One region of the Priestia sp. GS2 genome, then DNA from elsewhere that is predicted to be linked to it. Evidence: riboswitches for the same ligand, from Rfam matches in the RefSeq annotation. Region 1 holds a riboswitch; the other holds the start of a gene.
The links. A riboswitch is a leader RNA that binds a small molecule or an ion and turns the genes downstream of it on or off. The one in region 1 is predicted to bind S-adenosylmethionine.
Positions count from the first base shown of each region.

Region 2: it holds a riboswitch for S-adenosylmethionine, as region 1 does, so the genes downstream of both, V2145_RS15180 (hypothetical protein) here and mtnK (S-methyl-5-thioribose kinase) in region 1, are expected to answer to the same signal.

Region 1 covers NZ_JAZGJX010000001.1:2,580,485-2,590,434, reverse strand. Annotated here, with positions in the region: gene V2145_RS13325 (nicotinate phosphoribosyltransferase) at 1-1,162, shown strand, start outside; gene nadE (ammonia-dependent NAD(+) synthetase) at 1,196-2,023, shown strand; gene V2145_RS13315 (PAS domain-containing sensor histidine kinase) at 2,268-4,427, shown strand; gene V2145_RS13310 (methylated-DNA--[protein]-cysteine S-methyltransferase) at 4,441-4,953, shown strand; gene V2145_RS13305 (hypothetical protein) at 4,960-5,151, opposite strand; gene mtnA (S-methyl-5-thioribose-1-phosphate isomerase) at 5,284-6,330, opposite strand; gene mtnK (S-methyl-5-thioribose kinase) at 6,343-7,515, opposite strand; SAM riboswitch class I at 7,616-7,784, opposite strand; gene V2145_RS13290 (carbon-nitrogen family hydrolase) at 7,877-8,659, opposite strand; gene V2145_RS13285 (pyridoxal phosphate-dependent aminotransferase) at 8,767-9,950, shown strand, end outside.
Region 2 covers NZ_JAZGJX010000001.1:2,979,725-2,989,674, forward strand. Annotated here, with positions in the region: gene V2145_RS15140 ((Fe-S)-binding protein) at 1-192, opposite strand, end outside; gene V2145_RS15145 (FAD-binding oxidoreductase) at 196-1,518, opposite strand; gene V2145_RS15150 (FadR/GntR family transcriptional regulator) at 1,555-2,250, opposite strand; gene V2145_RS15155 (lytic polysaccharide monooxygenase) at 2,431-3,909, opposite strand; gene V2145_RS15160 (Fur family transcriptional regulator) at 4,192-4,470, shown strand; gene V2145_RS15165 (homocysteine synthase) at 4,544-5,836, opposite strand; gene ssuE (NADPH-dependent FMN reductase) at 5,919-6,473, opposite strand; gene V2145_RS15175 (hypothetical protein) at 6,985-7,326, opposite strand; SAM riboswitch class I at 7,571-7,680, shown strand; gene V2145_RS15180 (hypothetical protein) at 7,771-8,178, shown strand; gene V2145_RS15185 (hypothetical protein) at 8,317-8,481, opposite strand; gene V2145_RS15190 (DMT family transporter) at 8,572-9,555, opposite strand; gene V2145_RS15195 (GntR family transcriptional regulator) at 9,683-9,950, opposite strand, start outside.

The sequences.
Region 1 (9,950 bases):
ACCGTTAGGAGAAGCACAGCTTATTGAAACACCACTGTTAAACATTTTAAATTTTCACCCGTTAATTGCAACTAAGGCTTCTCGTATTCGCTTAGCAGCTGGAGAAGATGCGGTGTATGAGCAAAGTGATAATCGCTTAATGGAATTTGGGGCAAGGAGAGCTCATGAGCTTGATGCAGCGTTATATGGAGCGAGAGCAGCTTATATTGGAGGATTTGATGCAACAAGCAACGTGCGAGCAGGAAAAGTGTTTGGCATTCCCATCTCTGGAACTCATGCTCATGCGCTTGTACAAGTGTACCGTGATGAATACACTGCATTTAAAAAGTATGCTGAATCTCATCAGAACTGCATTTTCCTTGTTGATACGTACAATACGCTCAAGTCAGGAATTCCAAATGCAATTCGCGTTGCTCAAGAGATGGGGGATCGCATTAATTTTGTAGGTATTCGTTTAGATAGTGGAAAGCTTCCGTATTTATCTCAGGAAGCACGACGAATGCTAGATGAGGCAGGCTTTCCGAATGCGCGTATCTTTGCTTCAAATGATTTAGATGAACATAGCATCATGGACTTAAAAGCGCAAGGAGCAAAAATTGACGGTTGGGGTATTGGCACAAAGCTAATTACTTCATATGACCAGCCTGCGCTTGGGGCAGTTTATAAGCTTGTATCAATTGAAGGCGAAAGTGGGGAGCTTGTCGATACCATTAAGCTGTCAGATAATCCTGAAAAGGTATCAACGCCTGGATTAAAGGACGTATATCGTATTGTTAATCAAGTAAATGGGAAATGGGAAGGCGATTATATCGCCATGCAGAATGAGCAGCCAAATGATGAGCATCACTTAAAAATGTTTCACCCTGTTTATACTCATGTAAGCAAGTTTGTTACAGATTTTCATGCGCGTAACATTCATCAGCAAATCTTTAAATCAGGGAAACTAGTATATAAACAGCCGTCAGTGGAAGAGATGAGAGCGTATTGCTTACAAAACCTTAATCATTTATGGGATGATTATAAAATGATTGCCAAATCCAATGAAGAAGTGCTGCGACCAACTGAATATCCTGTAGATCTTAGCACAAATTGTTGGAACAACAAGATGGATAAAATCAATGAAGCGCGTTCTAGAGCGTCTCAGCTATTAACTCATGTATAACAATTAGACAATTAAAGATAGGGAGAGGACCATATGACGAAGCAACAATACATCATTGATGAGATGAAAGTAAAGTCAGCTATCGACCCAAAGGAAGAGATTCGTAGAAGCGTCGATTTTTTAAAGCAGTATATGAAGAAACACTCTTTTTTACGTTCATTTGTGCTAGGCATTTCAGGAGGACAAGATTCCACGTTAACAGGTAAGCTTGCCCAAATGGCTGTAGAAGAATTAAATAAAGAATCGGGGAAAGATACTTATCAATTTATTGCGGTGCGTCTACCGTACGGTGTACAAGCGGATGAGCAAGACTGTCAAGACGCGCTAGCTTTTATTCAACCAAGTCATTCGGTTGCTGTTAATATTAAGCCTGCTGTGGATGCAATGATTACAGCAGTCGAAGAAGCAACAGGTGAAGCTGTTTCTGACTTTAATAAAGGGAACGTAAAAGCACGTGAACGTATGATTGCACAGTATACGATTGCTGGCATGCATCAAGGAGTTGTACTTGGTACCGACCATTCTGCAGAGGCAGTGACTGGGTTCTTTACGAAATTTGGAGATGGTGGGGCAGATTTAGTGCCGATTTTCCGTCTTAATAAGCGCCAAGGCAAACAGCTGTTAAAAGAATTAGGCTGTCCTGAGCATTTATATTTAAAGCAGCCGACAGCTGATTTAGAAGAAAATCGCCCGCAGCTGCCAGATGAAGAAGCATTAGGAGTTACATATAATCAAATAGATGATTATTTAGAAGGTAAAGAAGTTGGAGAAGAAGCAAGTATGAAAATTGAGAATCATTTCTTTAAAACGGCTCATAAACGCAGCCTGCCAATTTCCGTATTCGATGACTTTTGGAAATAAGTATTTAAAAGTCCGCTATGTGTACAGGTATACGCATAGCGGACTTTTTTAGGAAGATTTTCATTTATTTTTTAAAGGTGAAAAAAGAAATTTGTAGAATAATAGTGTATTAGTGACTAATGTGCCTATCAATGACTATGCACATATCTACCTAGGAATCGTTAAATGGTGAAAGAAAGCAGGAATTTGTCGAAATAGATTTGTTCTTTGATAGGAAGAAAGAGTTTAGAAAGGAGGATGTGGCATGGCTCCACATCGGCAGCTACCGATACAAGACCAACAAGAAGAAGTAAAACAGTTGCGTGCCATTTTTAATACAGTTTCAGATGCAATTATTGTATTTGACGAGAGTTTTTATGTTCAGCATGTCAATAAAGCAGCCAGTCAGTTATTTGAAAAGAATTATGATGAACTGATTGCATGTCAATTGAAAGACTTTCTTATGTTGTTTCCGTATGACGTTATTAATGATTATTACCCAACGCTCGTAGAAAATCAGAAGTTTACTTATGAAGGTACGATGAGTTTGCAAAATGGCATCGTAAAATATGTAGAGTTTACGTGTGAACAGCGAAGCGAAGCTTCTGGTAGTACGATTTGTACTTTTCGTGACATTACAGCACAAAAAATGGTGGAGAACGAGCGCTTTTTGAGTCAGCATATGTTTATGGATGTATTCAACGAAGCGGTTGATGGAATTGTTATTTTCGATCGAGCAGGACAGCTGATTGACGTCAATCCATCTTTTTGTGACCGGCTGAATTTTTCAAAAGAATACTTATTAACAAAAACGTTAACAGAATTAGTTGAGCCAGCCTATCACTATAAGCTAAAAAAGTTATGGCGTCTTCTTCAGCAACAGGGCAAAGCGAGCGGAGAACTTCCAATTAAACTTGAAAATGGAGACGTAACTTTTTTTGAATTCACGACAACCGCAAATATTTATAGCCGTTACTATATGTCCATTATGCGTGACGTAACGGAGAAAAGAAGAATGGAGCAGCAATTGTTGCGAAGTGAGAAAAACTTTCGAGCCATTTTTGAAGATGCAATTGAGGCTATTTTAATTTGGCGTCATGACGGGGTAATTGTAAATGCCAACGCCGCTTCTTCCAGAACATTTGAGCTACCGTTAGAACAGCTAATCGGCACAAATCTTCAAACGTTTATTAATAAGAAAGATCGTCATGTATGGAAGCTATATTATCAATTTATTGAGCAGGAAGAGATTCGTGAAGAACTTACTTTTTATATGCCAAACGGGGAAGAAAAAGAGCTTGAGTTCACAGGAAAGAAAGGTATTATTGAAGGCTATAATTTGACCATTTTTCGCAATATCAGCGAGCGAACTAAAATGGAACAAGAGCTTCGAAATAACGAACAGAAATTCCGAAAAATTTTTGATGGTTCAATGGATGGCTTAATCTTATGGGATGGCGAACAGAAAATCATTGATGTTAATGAACCTGCTTGTGAAATTTTAGAAAAAACGAAGGAAGAGATTTGTTCGCAAACGATGGAAATGTTTTTATCATCCTCTAATTTTGATTTAGTTATTGAGCATAAGGCTATGATTGAGATAAAAGGAGAAGGAGAAGGAGATATTCAGTATAAGACAGCTAACGGTAAAGTAAAACAAATCGAGTTTTCAACGAAAAAAGGTATCTTACCAGGCTTATACATGACCATTATTCGCGATGTAACGGAGAAGAAGCAGATGGAGGAGCAAATTCGAAAATCTGATACGCTTCAAGTGGTAGGACAGCTGGCAGCTGGTATTGCGCATGAAATAAGAAATCCAATGACCGCATTAAAAGGGTTCATTCAGCTGCTTGAAGATAGCATGAAAGAAGATCATTCGCTTTATTTTGATATTATTACGTCTGAGCTGCAGAGGATTGAATCAATTATTACAGAGTTTTTAGTATTGGCTAAGCCACAGGCAATTAAATTTGAAGAGAAATCACTAGCCGTTATCGTACAAGAGACGATTGATTTGTTAAACGCTCAAGCTTTACTTGAAAATGTTCAATTTGAAACAGACTTTGATCCATCATTGTCAAAGGTTTATTGTGAGCCTCATCAGCTAAAACAAGTTTTTATTAATGTAATTAAAAATGCAATTGAAGTAATGAAAGGCGGAGGAGTAATCTCTATAGAAGTCAAGCATCATAGCAATCGCTATATGAGAGTATCGATTCGAGATGAAGGAGAAGGCATGCCTGCAGAGCGAATTCGTAAGCTAGGAGAACCGTTTTATACCACAAAAGAAAAAGGAACTGGACTGGGACTAATGGTGTCTTATAAGATAGTAGAAGAACATAAAGGATATATTGAAGTAGAAAGTGAGTTGGGGATAGGTACAACATTTCACGTGATGTTACCCGTTTCCCAAGTACAATAGAGAGGAGAAAACGATGAAGTATTATGGAAGCATTCCGTTGTTTGACAATGAACATGTGTACGTCACATGTTCTGATAAAGGGATTTCCGGTTTATTCTTTTCTTTTGATGAGTTGATGTTACAAACAAAGGGAACGGTCACTTTATTAGAAGACCATGAATATATTAAAGAAGCGACAAAGCAGCTACATGAGTATGTAGTTCAAGCGCGGCAAAGATTCGATCTTCCGTTAGAAATAGTAGGAACGGAATTTCAGCAAAAGGTATGGACTGCACTTAAAGACATATCATATGGAGAAGTTATTTCTTATAAACAGTTAGCAAGCATGATTGGACAGCCAAAAGCTGTTCGTGCGGTAGGACAAGCGAATCGTAGAAATCGCCTACCTATCTTTTTACCTTGTCATCGTGTTATTGGCGTTTCAAAAGATTTAACTGGTTATGCAGGGACACAGGTGCATTTAAAAGAGAAACTTTTAATGTTAGAAGGAATACAAGTAGCAAATGGAAAGGTTGTGTTAGCGTAGCACTAGCTAGGTTTCATCATCATTCTCTAGCTTCCATCCTTCCCCTTGTACAAATACACCATCTACGGACGTGAACGTTTCGTCTTGATGATCTTGCTGAATGGTTTGATTTGTAACATCTAAAAGCTGAAATTGTTCCTTTCGTGCGCGCTGCTTTCGCTTTTTACAGGTTGAGTCAGGATGTTCTTGTTTGGTCATAGCTACCCCTCCCATACAGATTTCGCTTAACATGATAAAACTAACTATAATATATGTAGGTAGATGATAAATTACTGTTACATTTATGTTACAAAAAGAGAGAATCTCATCATAAGTTGAGATTCTCTCTTTTTAATTTAATACAAGTTTGATTGTATCGGCAGAAGGTGAATGAATAATGCCATGTTCTGTAATGATGGCCGTAATTAATTCACTTGGGGTAACGTCAAATGCCGGGTTGTAAACAGAAATATTGTCTGGAGCCACTTGTACATCACCAATATGCGTGATTTCTTTTGCCGAGCGTTCTTCAATTGGAATTTCAGCTCCTGATGCGATTGATAAATCAAACGTCGATTTTGGAGCTGCTACATAAAAAGGAATATTAAATGCTTTTGCTAATAGCGCAAGCCCATATGTCCCGATTTTATTAGCAGTGTCACCGTTAGCTGCAATACGATCAGCTCCGACAATAATAGCATTAATACCTTTTGTTTTAATGGTATGTGCAGCCATGCTGTCTGTGATAAGCGTCACGTCTACGCCTGATTTTTGAAGTTCCCATGCCGTTAAACGTGACCCTTGGAGAACAGGGCGTGTTTCGCACGCAAATACTTTCAGTGGAATATCACGTTCTTTTGAAATATGAAAAGGTGCCAAAGCAGTTCCATAATACGCTGTGGCAATCGACCCAGCATTACAAATTGTCATAATACGATTGTTTTTATCAAACAGTGATAATGCATAATCACCTATGCGGTAGCAGGTAGCTTCATCTTCCGCTTGAATTTGAATCGCTTCATGGATAACAAGTGTTTTAGCTTCATTTACAGAAATCGCTTTATTGATGCTGTTTACTACGCGGTCTAACGCCCAAAATAAGTTGACGGCTGTTGGACGAGAGCTCGCCAAAAACTCCTTATCGGCCTGCAGGTTGTTTTTAAACTCTTCAATCGTCTGTACCTCATATTTTTGGACCGAAAGTGCTAGGCCGAACGCTGCAGTAATGCCAATTGCAGGTGCACCTCGTACTTTTAGCGTAACGATAGCATCCCATACATCCTGTAGGGTATGAAGCTCGATATATTCAACTGTGTTTGGTAATAGCTGCTGGTCAAGCAGTGAAATAAACGTTTCCTTCCATTCAACTGAACGAGGGAGTGTAAGAGTGTGTGTCATGTTGTGCTCCTTTCATTCTTCAATCAAATTCTCAAAATCATGTGCACTAATTTCTGTTTGATGAGTCAATAAATAGCGTCCTAAGCGGATAGCTGCTTTTTGAACATTTAAGCGATTGTCGTCAGGCAATGAATCGATATCCGCTACGTGTGCTAATCCAATTGTACGTCGAATTAACTCGCATCCTGCGTAGCCAACCGCATCCGTCCAGGTTTGTTGTAAAATATAGTCGGAATAGTTTGGATTTTTAGTGAATGGTTCCACCTCAGATTCAGCCCAAAGTCTTTGCCATGTTGTTTGGAAAACATCCCACGTTTTAGCGATATGATCAAAAAGTAGACTGCGATTTTGTGAAGGACGAGACAAAGCATTAAGCAGCAAGTTGGCCACAAATTGTCCTAAGTCAAAGCCAAATGGGCCATAGAATGCAAACTCAGGGTCAATTACTTTTGTTTCGTATTCACTGGCAAAAATGCTACCTGTGTGCAAATCGCCGTGCACAAGCGTTTGGCTACTTGTTAAAAACTTTTGTTTAAGCTTAGCGACTTCAAGCTTGGTTTCTTCATCTGCCCATAAGTCTTCTACCTCGCTTCTAAGCGTTTCTTCAAATTCATTTGTATCATAATCAAAAAACGGATCTGTAAACACTAAGTCTTCGGTAATATTGCATAAATCGGGATTGATATATTGAGCAACCAGCTCTTTTTTCTCCTGAGGCTTAATTGCAAAATCAGACGTCTTAAACGCGATATGAGCCAAAAACTTACCGACATGTTCTGAAAGAAGTGGATAGGCTTCTCCTTGGATTAATCCTGTACGAGAAATTGTAAGGTGAGACAGGTCTTCCATAACCGTGACAGCTAACGTTTCATCATGGTAGTAAACCTCTGGAACGAGTTCGGGTGTTAAGCTCCCAAACTGTTTGAGCGCATTGCTTTCAATCGTTGCGCGCTTGAGTGATAAAGGCCAGCTTTCTCCTACAACTTTCGCATAAGGAAGAGCTTGTTTTACAATGACAGACTTATTGGTTTGGTCGTTTACAATATAAAAAACGAGATTTAAATTGCCGTCACCAATTTCACGAGCCGTAAGAGCTTCGCTTTCGGAAAATAACTTCAGTTGTTTTACAAGTTTAATTGCTGTCATTTCATTTAGTGGCTCATATGTATAAGTTGTTATTGTCATTTTTATCTACCTCCATAAAAAATAAAAGTATAACCGGAGGCTTTTAAAACATATAAAAGCCTCTTTCGGTGAGTGAAAGAGGCTTGATGATCATTCAAACCTCTTATCTGCCAGAAAAATTTCTCTTTCTGTTGGAATTAGCACCGTGCCTTCATAAAACAACGAATTGTTTTATAGCGCTAAAAAAGCTGCGCTCCATTTTACAATGGTATTACGGTCGGTTGCTGGGCGTCATAGGGCCAAATCCCTCAGCCAACTCTTGATAAGAGTAAAGATATTATTTAATTTTGATTTATTTGACTTATTAGTAACTTCTGGAGAACATCTTATCATGTGAATTTTTGGATGTCAACAGCGAGATTTAATAAAATTCTGTACGACGATCTGTAAAGACCGGAATTTGTTCTCGGATTGTTTTTACGGTTGATAAGTCAATAGCTGCTGTTAGTATTTCTTCGCTCTCGCCTGCTTCTGCAATAATTTCTCCCCAAGGGTCAATGATTAACGAGTGACCAGCAAACGTGTTAGCGGGGTCATCTCCAGAGCGGTTGCAAGCAACCACGTAGCATTGGTTTTCAATGGCTCTGCTCACTAGAAGCGCTTTCCAATGAGCAAGTCTTGGTTTTGGCCATTGGGCAACGACAAAAAGGAGTTCTGCACCTGCGCTTGTATGAACGCGAATCCATTCTGGAAAGCGAATATCGTAGCAAATAACACCTGCGCATAGTGAGTTTTCGAGGGTAAAGATGTTTTTATCTTCACCTGGTTGTAAAAATAAGTGCTCATTCATCAATTTGAATAAATGTAGTTTGTTATATTGAGCGACCTCCTCACCTTCACGATTAAAGACATACATTGTATTCGTAACACCATCTTTTGTTTTTTTAGCAACTGATCCAGCAATGATATTTATGCTGTGCGTTTTTGCGAAAGCGGAGAAAAAGCTAGTCGCTTGCTTTCCTTCAGAGTCCGCGATAGCGTCGAGGTTCTGTAAATCATAAGATGTATCAAAAAGTTCTGGCAATATAAGAATATCTGGAGATTCAAGCAGTGCTTCTTTCATTTTTTTTTCAGCATGCTCGTAATTTTCTTTAGGATTTCCAAATGCAAGATTAAGCTGTAAACAGGCTACCTTTAAACTCATTAAGCTTCACCATCCCGATTTATTTTATAAAAATGACTTTACAAGTTGACTATTACAATATATTATTTGTGACTAGAATTTCAAGAATTTTTTGAGAAGGTGTTCACATGAAGCAATTTGAACAATCAGAACTATTAAAAAGTTTACCAAAACAATTTTTTGCATCCCTTGTTAGTAAAGTTTCAAAGGTGATAAAAGAAGGACATGACGTGATTAACTTAGGGCAAGGAAATCCAGATCAGCCAACGCCTCCTCATATCGTCAAGGCCCTTCAAGATGCGAGTGAAAACCCAAACTACCACAAGTACTCACCGTTTCGGGGGCAAGCTTTTCTGAAAAAAGCGGCAGCAACGTTTTACGAAAGAGAATATGGTGTTCAGCTGGATCCCGAAAAAGAAGTAGCTATTTTGTTTGGAGGAAAAGCCGGATTAGTAGAAATTCCTCAGTGCTTACTTAATCCTGGAGATACAGTTTTAGTGCCTGACCCAGGCTACCCAGATTATTGGTCAGGAGTGGAGCTAGCACGAGCGAAAATGGAAGTCATGCCTTTAAAAAAAGAGAATGGCTTTCTGCCAGTTTACGAGGAAATAAGCGAAGAAGTGAAGCAAAAAGCCAAGCTAATGTTTTTAAACTATCCAAATAACCCGACCGGCGCAGTAGCTACGGCACCGTTTTTTGAAAAAACAGTTGAATTTGCTCGTCAGTATGATACGTGCATTGTGCATGATTTTGCGTATGGTGCAATTGGATTTGATGGCGAAAAGCCCATTAGTTTTATGCAAACTCCAGGCGCCAAAGAAGTTGGCATTGAAATTTATACGCTATCAAAAACGTATAATATGGCAGGGTGGCGAATCGGCTTTGCCGTTGGAAACGAAAGCGTGATTGAAGCGATTAACCTTTTACAAGATCACTTATTTGTAAGTGTATTTAGCGGCATTCAGCAAGCAGCCACGGTGGCTTTGCTAGATTCACAGAACTGCGTAGATGAATTAGTAGAACGCTACGAATCTCGTCGTGAGATTCTTATTCATGGACTGCGTGAAATTGGATGGGACGTTGAAGCTCCACCAGGATCATTTTTTGCATGGTTGCCTGTGCCAAAAGGTTATACATCAGAAGAATTTTCCGATTTGTTACTGGAAAAAGCTCACGTCGTTGTTGCTCCTGGAATTGGGTTTGGCGAATACGGAGAAGGCTATGTGCGCGTAGGTTTATTAACCGATGAAGAACGGTTGAAAGAAGCGGTTGATCGAATTGCTAAGTTAAATTTATTCAAAAAATACGTTGA
Region 2 (9,950 bases), 400 kb from region 1:
CTTAATGAGGTGAACGCGCCCTCTTGGTGAATGCTGCTCTTGACCTGTTATTTCATAGGTTGGGCATGATTCCAAGCACATACCACAGTGCACACAGTCAGCCCATTTCGTTGGATCCGGCTTATCTTTCCATAAATAGTTTGTTAAGCTCTTCTCTGTACAGGCCGGCTCATTTACAACCTCTCCACTCATAAATCAAATCCCTCCCACAAATCGCTTATGATTTAACATTTTGTTCGGGTCTATCTTTGATTTAATTCCTTCGTATAAAAAGAAGTGAGCTGGCTTTTCTCCCCAAACATTAATTTGCTGACGAAGTACAAGCGGTGCGTGCGTAACAACTGCATACCCTTTTAGCTCATGAACTTGCTTACGCATCTCAGCAATCGCTGCTAGAACACCTTTAGAGTCACCACTAATGTCGATTTGACAAAGGCCTTGACCGATTCCTCCGTGTGCCCGAATGCGGACATCATATGAATTTGCAAGCACATCTGCGGTTTCTACTATCTTGAGGGCATCGAGATTTTTTACTCCTATCTTTAAACCCACTGTTAGAGAGTCACCTTGTGTAAAAGTAGCTCCATTAATCCCTGTTCGGTAAAACTGGTGCCAAAAGCGAATTCGCTCTTCTTCGGATTGAATGGAAACAACTGCTTGTGGTGCTCCTAATTTTTGAAGCACTTTTTCCTGGTAACGAACGGAGCTCTCAACGTCCTCCAACGCAATGGCTAAACAGTAAGCGTCTTCTCCAATTAGCTCTCTACTCAAAGAAGGACTCATGAGTTGTAGCGATATAGGCTCTAGCATAGAATCCAAAATCTGAGTTGCGAGAGACCTGATATTCATTAAAGCTCGACTCCGAAACGCAATAACAACAAGTGATTCACACTTTGGAAGCGGCCGAAGCTTTAGCGTAATTTCAGAAATGACTGCAAGCGTCCCCATTGAACCGATGAAAAGCTTATTCATATCGTAGCCGGCTACGTTTTTGACAACTTTTCCGCCAGAACGAATGATTTGCCCATCAGGATATACAAGCCTCATGCCAATGACAATATCTCGACAAGACCCATATCCATGGCGTTTAGGCCCGCTGTCATTTGCTGCTACAACGCCACCAACTGTTGCTATTTCTGGCCAATACGGGTCCAAAGAAAGTTGCTGGCCGTACGTAGCTAAATAATCTTGTAGCTCTTTAAACGGTGTGCCCCCTTTTACGGTAACCGTCATGTCACCCGGTACATGCTCCACAATTCCCTTATAGCGAGAAAGAGATAGCAAGATATTAGCAGACTGCACTAATCCGCCAAAGCCTCGCTTCGTACCTGCACCCATGGTGGATACCGTATATCCATGTTGGTTCGCATACGTTAAAACAGCTGCAATTTCGGCTTCAGAAGTGGGATAAACCGTAACCTCTCCTCCATTTCCAAGCAGGTGTGCTTCTGTTGTTTCCTGCACTTGTTCAGCAGAAAAAAGCGCTTGAAGGTCAGAAAAAAGTCGTTCTGCAATCATCAAACTCCCCCATCGAAATTCAATTTTTATGAAGACTTAGCGCTGGATGCGCGCTAAGCTTGTTTGTAGAATATTTTCAACAAGTTCTAAATGATTCAGCATGTGTATGTAGGCATCTTTTGAATTTGATTGTTTAATGGATTCATAGATGTGATAGTGGTGTGACGCAATCTCTTTTAAAATTGCTTCGTGTGGTTGAATGTACTGATAAAAATCAATCATTGCTTTTTGCATGGTCGTGGAAATAAACTGGATGAATTGAGTTAACATTTTATTGCCGGCTGCATGGACAATCACTTGATGGAAGTGGTAATCAGCCTCCCAATCATTTTCAAATGTTTTTGAGAGGGCTAGCTTTAATTTCTTTAAATCTTCTGGAGATCGATTTTTGGCAGCCATTTCAGCAATGCCTGGCTCCAGCATCTTTCGGACTTGAAATAGTTCTCGAACATCCTCTTCGCTTGGCAACAGCATCGTATACTGAAACATTTTAGATGAATCGAACTGACAAATAAACGTTCCTTCTCCTTGTTTCACATCAACAATCCCTTTACCTTTAAGCGCGGTAATGGCATCGCGAACCGATGAGCGCCCTACACCAAATAATGTGCATAGCTCTCGCACAGAAGGAAGCTTTTCTCCCGGCTTGAACTGACCTGAAGCAATCATAGCTTCAATTTGCTCTTCAATTGACTCTGAGATTTTTTTACGAGCGATTCGTTCTACGTTCACAATAACACCCACCTTTCAGTTATCACATATGTGATATGTTATCGCTTACATTTATTAAAGCACCTTCAGTTTTTGATTTCAATCATTTTTTTGAATTTACAAAAAATAAATTTGGTATACCGATCTGTGACATGAAAAAGGACACTCATTGAAACGAATGTCCTCCTTGATTCTACAATCTTATTCTACTAACTTCCATACGGCTGATGTACCTGGCGTATCACCAAGCGTCCACCATTGCGCTACATATGTGCGGTTTCCATACCTTACTTTCGAACCACCTGGATAGGCTTTTTGGACATTCCATTCCACTACGGCATCACTTACTAACTCCCACGCATCTGATGAATCAGGCTGATTGCCTTTGGTCCAGTATTTCGCTTTATATTCAAGTCCTTTATACTGAACAACCATACCAGCAGTATAAATTTTATTTTCACTCCACTCTTCTGCTGAAGAATTGCTGCTTAATGTCGAAACTTCTAGTGACGAACTTGAAGCCGAAACGTTCCCCGCTGCGTCAATGGCAAAGACCGTATACGTATAGTTCGTAGCCGGCTGCAGGTTTTTATCTACATAGTACGTATTCGAAGTCGTTGCAATTAGCTGTCCATCACGGTAGATTGCATATTCTTTAACGCCTACCTGGTCCTCGGATGGCGACCACATTAACTCAATGGAACTCTCTGACTCTTTCATACTATGAAGACCGCTTGGAGCTGTTGGAGCTTCCGTATCTTCAATCAATTTTTGAGTTGTCACCGCAACTACTCGACTAGCAGAGCTGCTGTTCCCTGAAAAGTCAATAGCTTTTATATAATATTCATAGCTCGTTTCCGGCATAACGCTGGAATCTTTGTAAACTGTATTGGTAGTTGTCGCAACCTTTTCTCCGTTGCGGTAAACCTCATATTCTTTAATTCCTTGATTATCTGTTGATTTACCCCAGCTTAGCTCAACCGTTCGATCTGTAACGCTTAACGCTTCAACGCTTGCAGGAGCTGACGGTGGCTCTTTGTCAGTTGCTTCATCGTTGATTAAATTCACATCAATGACGTTATAAAAAGCATTAGGTGTATCCGCTACGTCCCATACACCTAAAATAACGTGATAGCCATTCCGATCTGTTGGCACGTTAATTTTATGACTTAAATTTGTATTTGCTGGTGTTCCATTATGATTCACTGTACCAATTAGTTCAAAATCTGACCGTTTTAAAGGTTCATTGGGATTCCAGCTCTTTTTCGTAATGTAATAATGCCACTTTGAAGTTGCATGGGGAGCCGTGTACTTCCACGTAAACGTATTTAACCCACCTTTTAAATCTTGCTTTTTCCAAGCATCTGCCGTTTGACGATCCATTACTTGATCAATTTGTCCCAGTCCTCCTTCTGCTGATGCGATATGCCCATCAGCAGGCCCGCGTTCTGGAAAGCCTTTTAGGCCTTCTACAGACTGAGGACTGTCGATGACTCTTCCGTACTTCTCCATCGCAGCTTGCCAGCCAATGACCTGCTTTTCAAGCGATCCAACGTACCCTCTACTTGCCGGCTCCTGTATGTACCCATGAGCAGATGCATCACCAGCTGAAACCCACATGCCAAACGAGAGCACAGCGGCTGTCACGACGCCTTTTCCAATTGTTTTTTTCCACTTCAAAACTCATCACCTCATTTGTAAAGTCCACTTTATGACTAAGTGTCACTCTTAATTATAAGAAAATGAGCTCTGCTGATTACTACAATTCGTCATTTTGATTCAATAGGTTTAGAAAAATGCAGAATAGCCTTGTCTTTTTTCCAGTTTTATACTAACAAGGAACTACTAGGATACGTACAAACGTTAGAAAACATATCACTAGACAAATACTTGTTTAAACAAGTATTTTAATAGTAAGCAATTTTTTATTGCTTCATACAGTTTATACTGAGGAGTTCATACATGATGCAAGAAGAATATATCACTTTTTTAAAAAGAAATGGCTATCATATTACTAGCCAACGTCGCGTATTGCTATCCTTTTTCTGTAGTCGCCAAAATGCCGAGCTGTCTGCTCAGCAAGTAATTGATCACTTGAAGAATACAAATAAAAAAATCAGCTTCGATACGGTTTATAAAAACTTATCTTTATTTGTAGAGCTAGGATTCTTAAATTGTAGAGAAGATGAAACAAAAAAGATATTTTCATTGAATGTAGTTGATTCTCCTGTCCACTACTGAGAGAAGGTATTACATTTGCTCAATACAAAGAGCAAAAGAGTTCGCCACCATGAACACTTTTGCTCTTTTTTTATTATTCTTGGCTTAAACTTATAGCTTGCTTAAGGTCATCAATAATATCTTCAATTGCTTCTGTTCCAATTGATAAACGAATCAACCCCGGCGTGACTCCGCTTGCTATCTGTTCTTCAGGAGCCAACTGTTGATGTGTCGTACTCGCTGGATGAATAATTAGTGATTTGGAGTCTCCGACGTTCGCTAAATGAGAAAATAGCTGAACAGAATCAATAAGCTTTTGACCTGCTTTAATTCCTCCTTTAATTTCAAACGTCATAATGGCGCCTTGGCCTTGTGGCAAATATTTTTTAGCTAGTACATAAGATGAGTGACTTTCTAAACCCGGGTAACTTACTGATTTAACCGCTTCATGCTGCTCGAGAAATTGAGCTACAGCCAGTGCATTTTGGCTATGACGTTCCATTCGTAAATGTAAGGTTTCAAGCCCTTGTAAAAATAAAAAAGAGTTAAATGGTGATAGGGCTGCTCCTACATCTCTCAGTAATTGAACGCGTGCTTTTATAATATAAGCATTTTCTCCAACTGCGTCCGTGTAAACCACTCCGTGATAACTTGGGTCTGGTGTCGTTAAACCTTTAAACTTCCCGCTTTTTTTCCAATCAAACTTACCGCTGTCCACAATGACACCACCGATTGAACTACCGTGCCCGCCTATAAACTTCGTGGCGGAGTGAACCACAATATCTGCTCCGTGTTCAATGGGACGAAGTAAGTACGGTGTTGGAAACGTGTTGTCTACGATTAAAGGAATATCATGACGATGAGCCACGTCTGCCACTGCTTCAATATCAAGAATATTCCCTTTAGGGTTACCGATTGTTTCAGCGAAAATAGCTTTTGTTTTATCCGTAATCGCATGTTCAAAATTACGGACATCACTAGCATCCACAAAATGCACCTTAATGCCAAGCTTCCCTAACGTATGGGCAAATAAATTGTACGTTCCTCCATAAATACTGGATGACGACACGATTTCATCGCCAGCTGACGCAATGTTTAAGATTGAAAACGTAATGGCCGACTGGCCAGATGCTACCGCGAGCGCTCCTGTTCCTTTTTCTAGTAGAGCTATTCGCTTTTCAAACACATCCGTAGTAGGATTCATAATGCGGCTATAAATATTCCCTTCATTCTGCAAGCTGAACAAACTAGCCGCATGTTCACTATCATGAAATACATACGAGGACGTTTGATAAATTGGAACTGCTCTTGACAACGTCGTCGGATCAACTTCCTGTCCTCCATGAATAGCTACTGTTTCAAGCTTCAACTCTCTTTTTTGCGTCATAATCATTCCTCCCCTTGTCTTGATTTCAACACAAGAACATTCTTTTACATAAACACAAAACCCTTTTTATTTTTACAAGAAATTAAAATTGTTTCCTACCTGACTCGTTTTCGATTAGCTGATTTGAAAGTTGCTGTAAAGCTGTATCTACTCGTCTTTTAATTTCGTCATCAAGAAAAGTAAGCTCAAGATGCTGATAGCTAATTTGGGAATCAACCAAATAAACCCCACTATTAATTTGTTGACTACCTAATATTGAGAAAAGAGGCTTAAAAGCATATTCCAATGACAATAAATGTGCAAACGAACCACCCGTTGCGACTGGTAATACAATCTTATCAGCTAACCCTTTTTCAGGAATTAAATCTAAAAAGGATTTTAAAATGCCAGTGTAGCTAGCTTTGTACACGGGACTAACGACTATTACAGCTTGAGCTTGTTTGATTTGTGACAAACGATACTTGATGTCTCCGCTGTTAAAATTAGCATGTAGCAAGTCTTCTGCGGGAAGGTCACGAACATTTATTGTTTCTACCTGGTGTTGTTTGCTTTCAAAATATTTCTTTAAATATGAAGCTATTGCCTCACTCCTAGAGGGCTTAGTCGGACTTCCTGAAATAACTACTATGCTTGACATAAACGATCGCTCCTTTTAATTAGGGTATATATTTAAGAATATGGTGTAACCTCGGGTAGTTTATAATTGAGTGCCCACCGATATAAGGATCATTAGTTGCATGATTAACATTTGAGGTTACCCATGGCCTTGATTCATTCTTAGTATATTTCTTGGCTTCTTCCAATGCCCCCTCAGCTATACCAAGTAGAATATAGATTAAGATTATTTTTGCAATATGCGGTCTGATTGTTGAGATTAGCTGACTTTCCTCTGTTTGAAAAGAACACAGTATCTCTACTTCATTAAATACTACTGTGCCATTATCCGTTTGTTTTTGTCCAAAACAGCTGATTTTCTAATGCTTCCTTGTAATGTTTATTCGTTTGCTCTGAAGAACCAAATAAATGAATAGATGATAAGCATAGAAAGTGGTAGGCAAATAAATATGCAACTGAACCATCTACTTTGGCAAAAGTTCTACAACTTCATGGCTAACCCTTCATCCGCTGCTTAACTTTCCAACACTCTCTTATATTTTGTAACTCTCTATTTCACAATTTCTTATAAACTGATGGAGTTTACCATTTAACCCCCCTGCTCCGAATTGAAAATACTTCTTTTTATCATTACTCTGTTCTTTAATAAATTCTAAAAACGCAAGAATATAAATGCGACGATGATGGACATTTACAATGTCGTACTCGTAAAACCAGCAATCGAGCTCATTATATATACCTTTAGTCACTTTATATTTCCTTTGACACCATAAGGAGAACTCCAAATCTGGCAGATTAAGATATTTGCTGTTGGTTATTCCACTTGTAATCTCATACTCTGTTAATTCCAACGCTTTTTGATTGAAAGACGTCATAATGTATTCTCCTTTCTGTAGAAATAAAGAGGCTCCCATTTAGTTTCAAATGGGAGCCTCTAGCTTTCTAGTCGGCAAGAATTGTATTTAATGTGCTTTAATTTATATTAATATAATAAAACATATTATTCCGATGTGTCAAGTATACTTTTTTTGTGAAAAATAAACAAATTATTTCAGTTAATTGCTTCCCGACCACTTTACATGTTTGTTATATATGGTAAAATTATCTCTAACTTTATATTACTTATCCAGAGAGGTGGAGGGACTGGCCCTATGAAACCCAGCAACCTTCAAACATTTGTTTGAAAAGGTGCTAATTCCTGCAAAGTTAGTTACTTTGCAAGATAAGAAGCATATTGCAGAATATGTAACCTCTCTATTTTATAAATAGAGAGGTTTTTTATATTTATAATACTATATTCAATGTACAGGAGAATGGAGATGCAAACTAAATTAGCCTTAGAAACATATAAACAACCTAAAGAGTTAACTTCATTTGAAATCACCTCTTTTATTTTCAATTTTTACAATTATGTTTGGAATCAAAATAAGCTAAATGAAATCCCTTCTTATTATGACAGCCAAGGAGTTATATATAATAAGAAAGAATTTATAACCAGTGCTCAGATAAAAGCTGAAATTATTAAAACAATGGTTGATATCGGGGAAAGATCTATATTCATAGATAGCTTAACTTGTAATAGAATAGGCGAATTAAATGATTGGGACGTATCAGTCAATTGGAAGACAAGGTTATCAAATGAAAAGGTTAAAAATATACTAGGTACAACACACTTTCAAATTTATAATGCTAAGATTGTAAGGGAAACTATAACGTTTACTAAGTAAGTTGTTAAGATTATCGCTTGCTTCAATTTTAAAATATTTATATAGTGCGGACCCCAGCTTTCACATCGCAACTAAAACCACAAGAAAAAGCCGAGAAGCATTTACATCTTCTCGGCCTACTTTTACTGTAACAGCTTCCTATATATAATACATGAGAGAATCGTCTTGCTCACTCTGCTTGTTCATATTTTGTGCATGTAACGACTGCGTAGATTGGACCTTATTAACACGCTTCTGACGATTGGAAAACAGTAAACAAACGGAAAGAACGGAAGCTACTAAGCCTACAATTAAGGCACTCACCTGACATTCCTCCTTTATAGAATATATATATTCTATTTTACCACTAATGTACGTAAATGAAGCCTTTTTCTCCAAAATTTTCATCTACTTTTACAGATTTGTTGCTTGCTTCATTTCTGGTTTGGTTTCCCTATTCCCTTTCCTGCTTGATACGTAGCTATTTAACGCCATACCAGCAATAACAAGTATAATTCCAATACACGAAACGTATGTAGGTAGCGGCATGCCAAGCAGAATCATTTCACCAAGTAACGCAAACAATACTTCAAGCGACTGAGTAGCTTCGACTGCTCCGAGCTTTTTCATATCACCTGTAACCATATTAGTTGCTGCAAAGAATAAGACCGTCGCAATAACGCCTGAAAACAAAGCAACCCAGCCCGATTGAATGACCTGTGAAGCGCTAGGTGGGCCAGCAGTAAATAAACCATAAATTGCTAAGATAATCCAAAACGGCAAGCTGGCAATGGTCATTCCGAGCACGCGCTGATAAGCATCTAGGCGATTTGATACAATTACCATCATCTTACGATTGCCAAGCGGATAAGCAAACGAAGCAACTAAAATCGGCAATGTGCAAAGCAATACGCTCATAAGCGATAGCGTTGTTGCGTGTTCAATTTGCATAACCGCTACGCCGAGTAAAATAATAAGCGACATCGCTAAGCTCTTAAAAGGTATTTTTCCTTTTACTTGAATAGGTCCCTTACTCGTTTGGATTGTTTCATAAAATAAAGGAGCTAAAAGCGAACCTGAGATAATCGTAATTTGCCACGTTCCCGCAATTAACCAGCTCGGGCCATACGCACTCGCATAGCAAAGCGGCGCGTAGAATAATCCAAAGCCAATGGTGCTCCACATCACCCACTGCATCGGTGCTTTCTTCATTTCCGCAAACGTAGCGTTCAGCTTTTTCCTAGCGATGACGATGATTAACAGTAGTGGAACCATAAAGAAAAAGCGTAAGGAAGCACTCCAAATCCAGCTTCCACCTTCAACTTCCATCATACGATTTAAAACAAATGTAAACGCAAAGAAAAACGCGGAGCACACGCCTAATATAATTGGTTTCAATTCCTTAACCCCCGTATGTAGCACATAATAATGTAAATAAATTGTAAAACCAATATATCGCATTTTGGTTATTTATTCAATGCTATTTTAGCGTATAAAAAAGAGTCCTCACGTTTGTGAAGACTCTTTACACCAATAGTTCTCCAAGACTTAGCCAGTTTTTCTCAACAAGACCCGCTGCTTGTATTGTCTCCTGGCTTTGACAGACTTCAATGATTTTTTGATGCTCATTTACAGATTTAAATCCTTGTTCTGAAGAAAATTTCGCCACTTCCAACCGGTAAATTTTTGACTCACTTCGCTCTAACGCTAACACAATTTCAGGGTTAGCAGCAACTTCCAAGAATACGCGGTGAAAAGCTTGATCCGCTTCAATTGCACCAATGATATTGTTT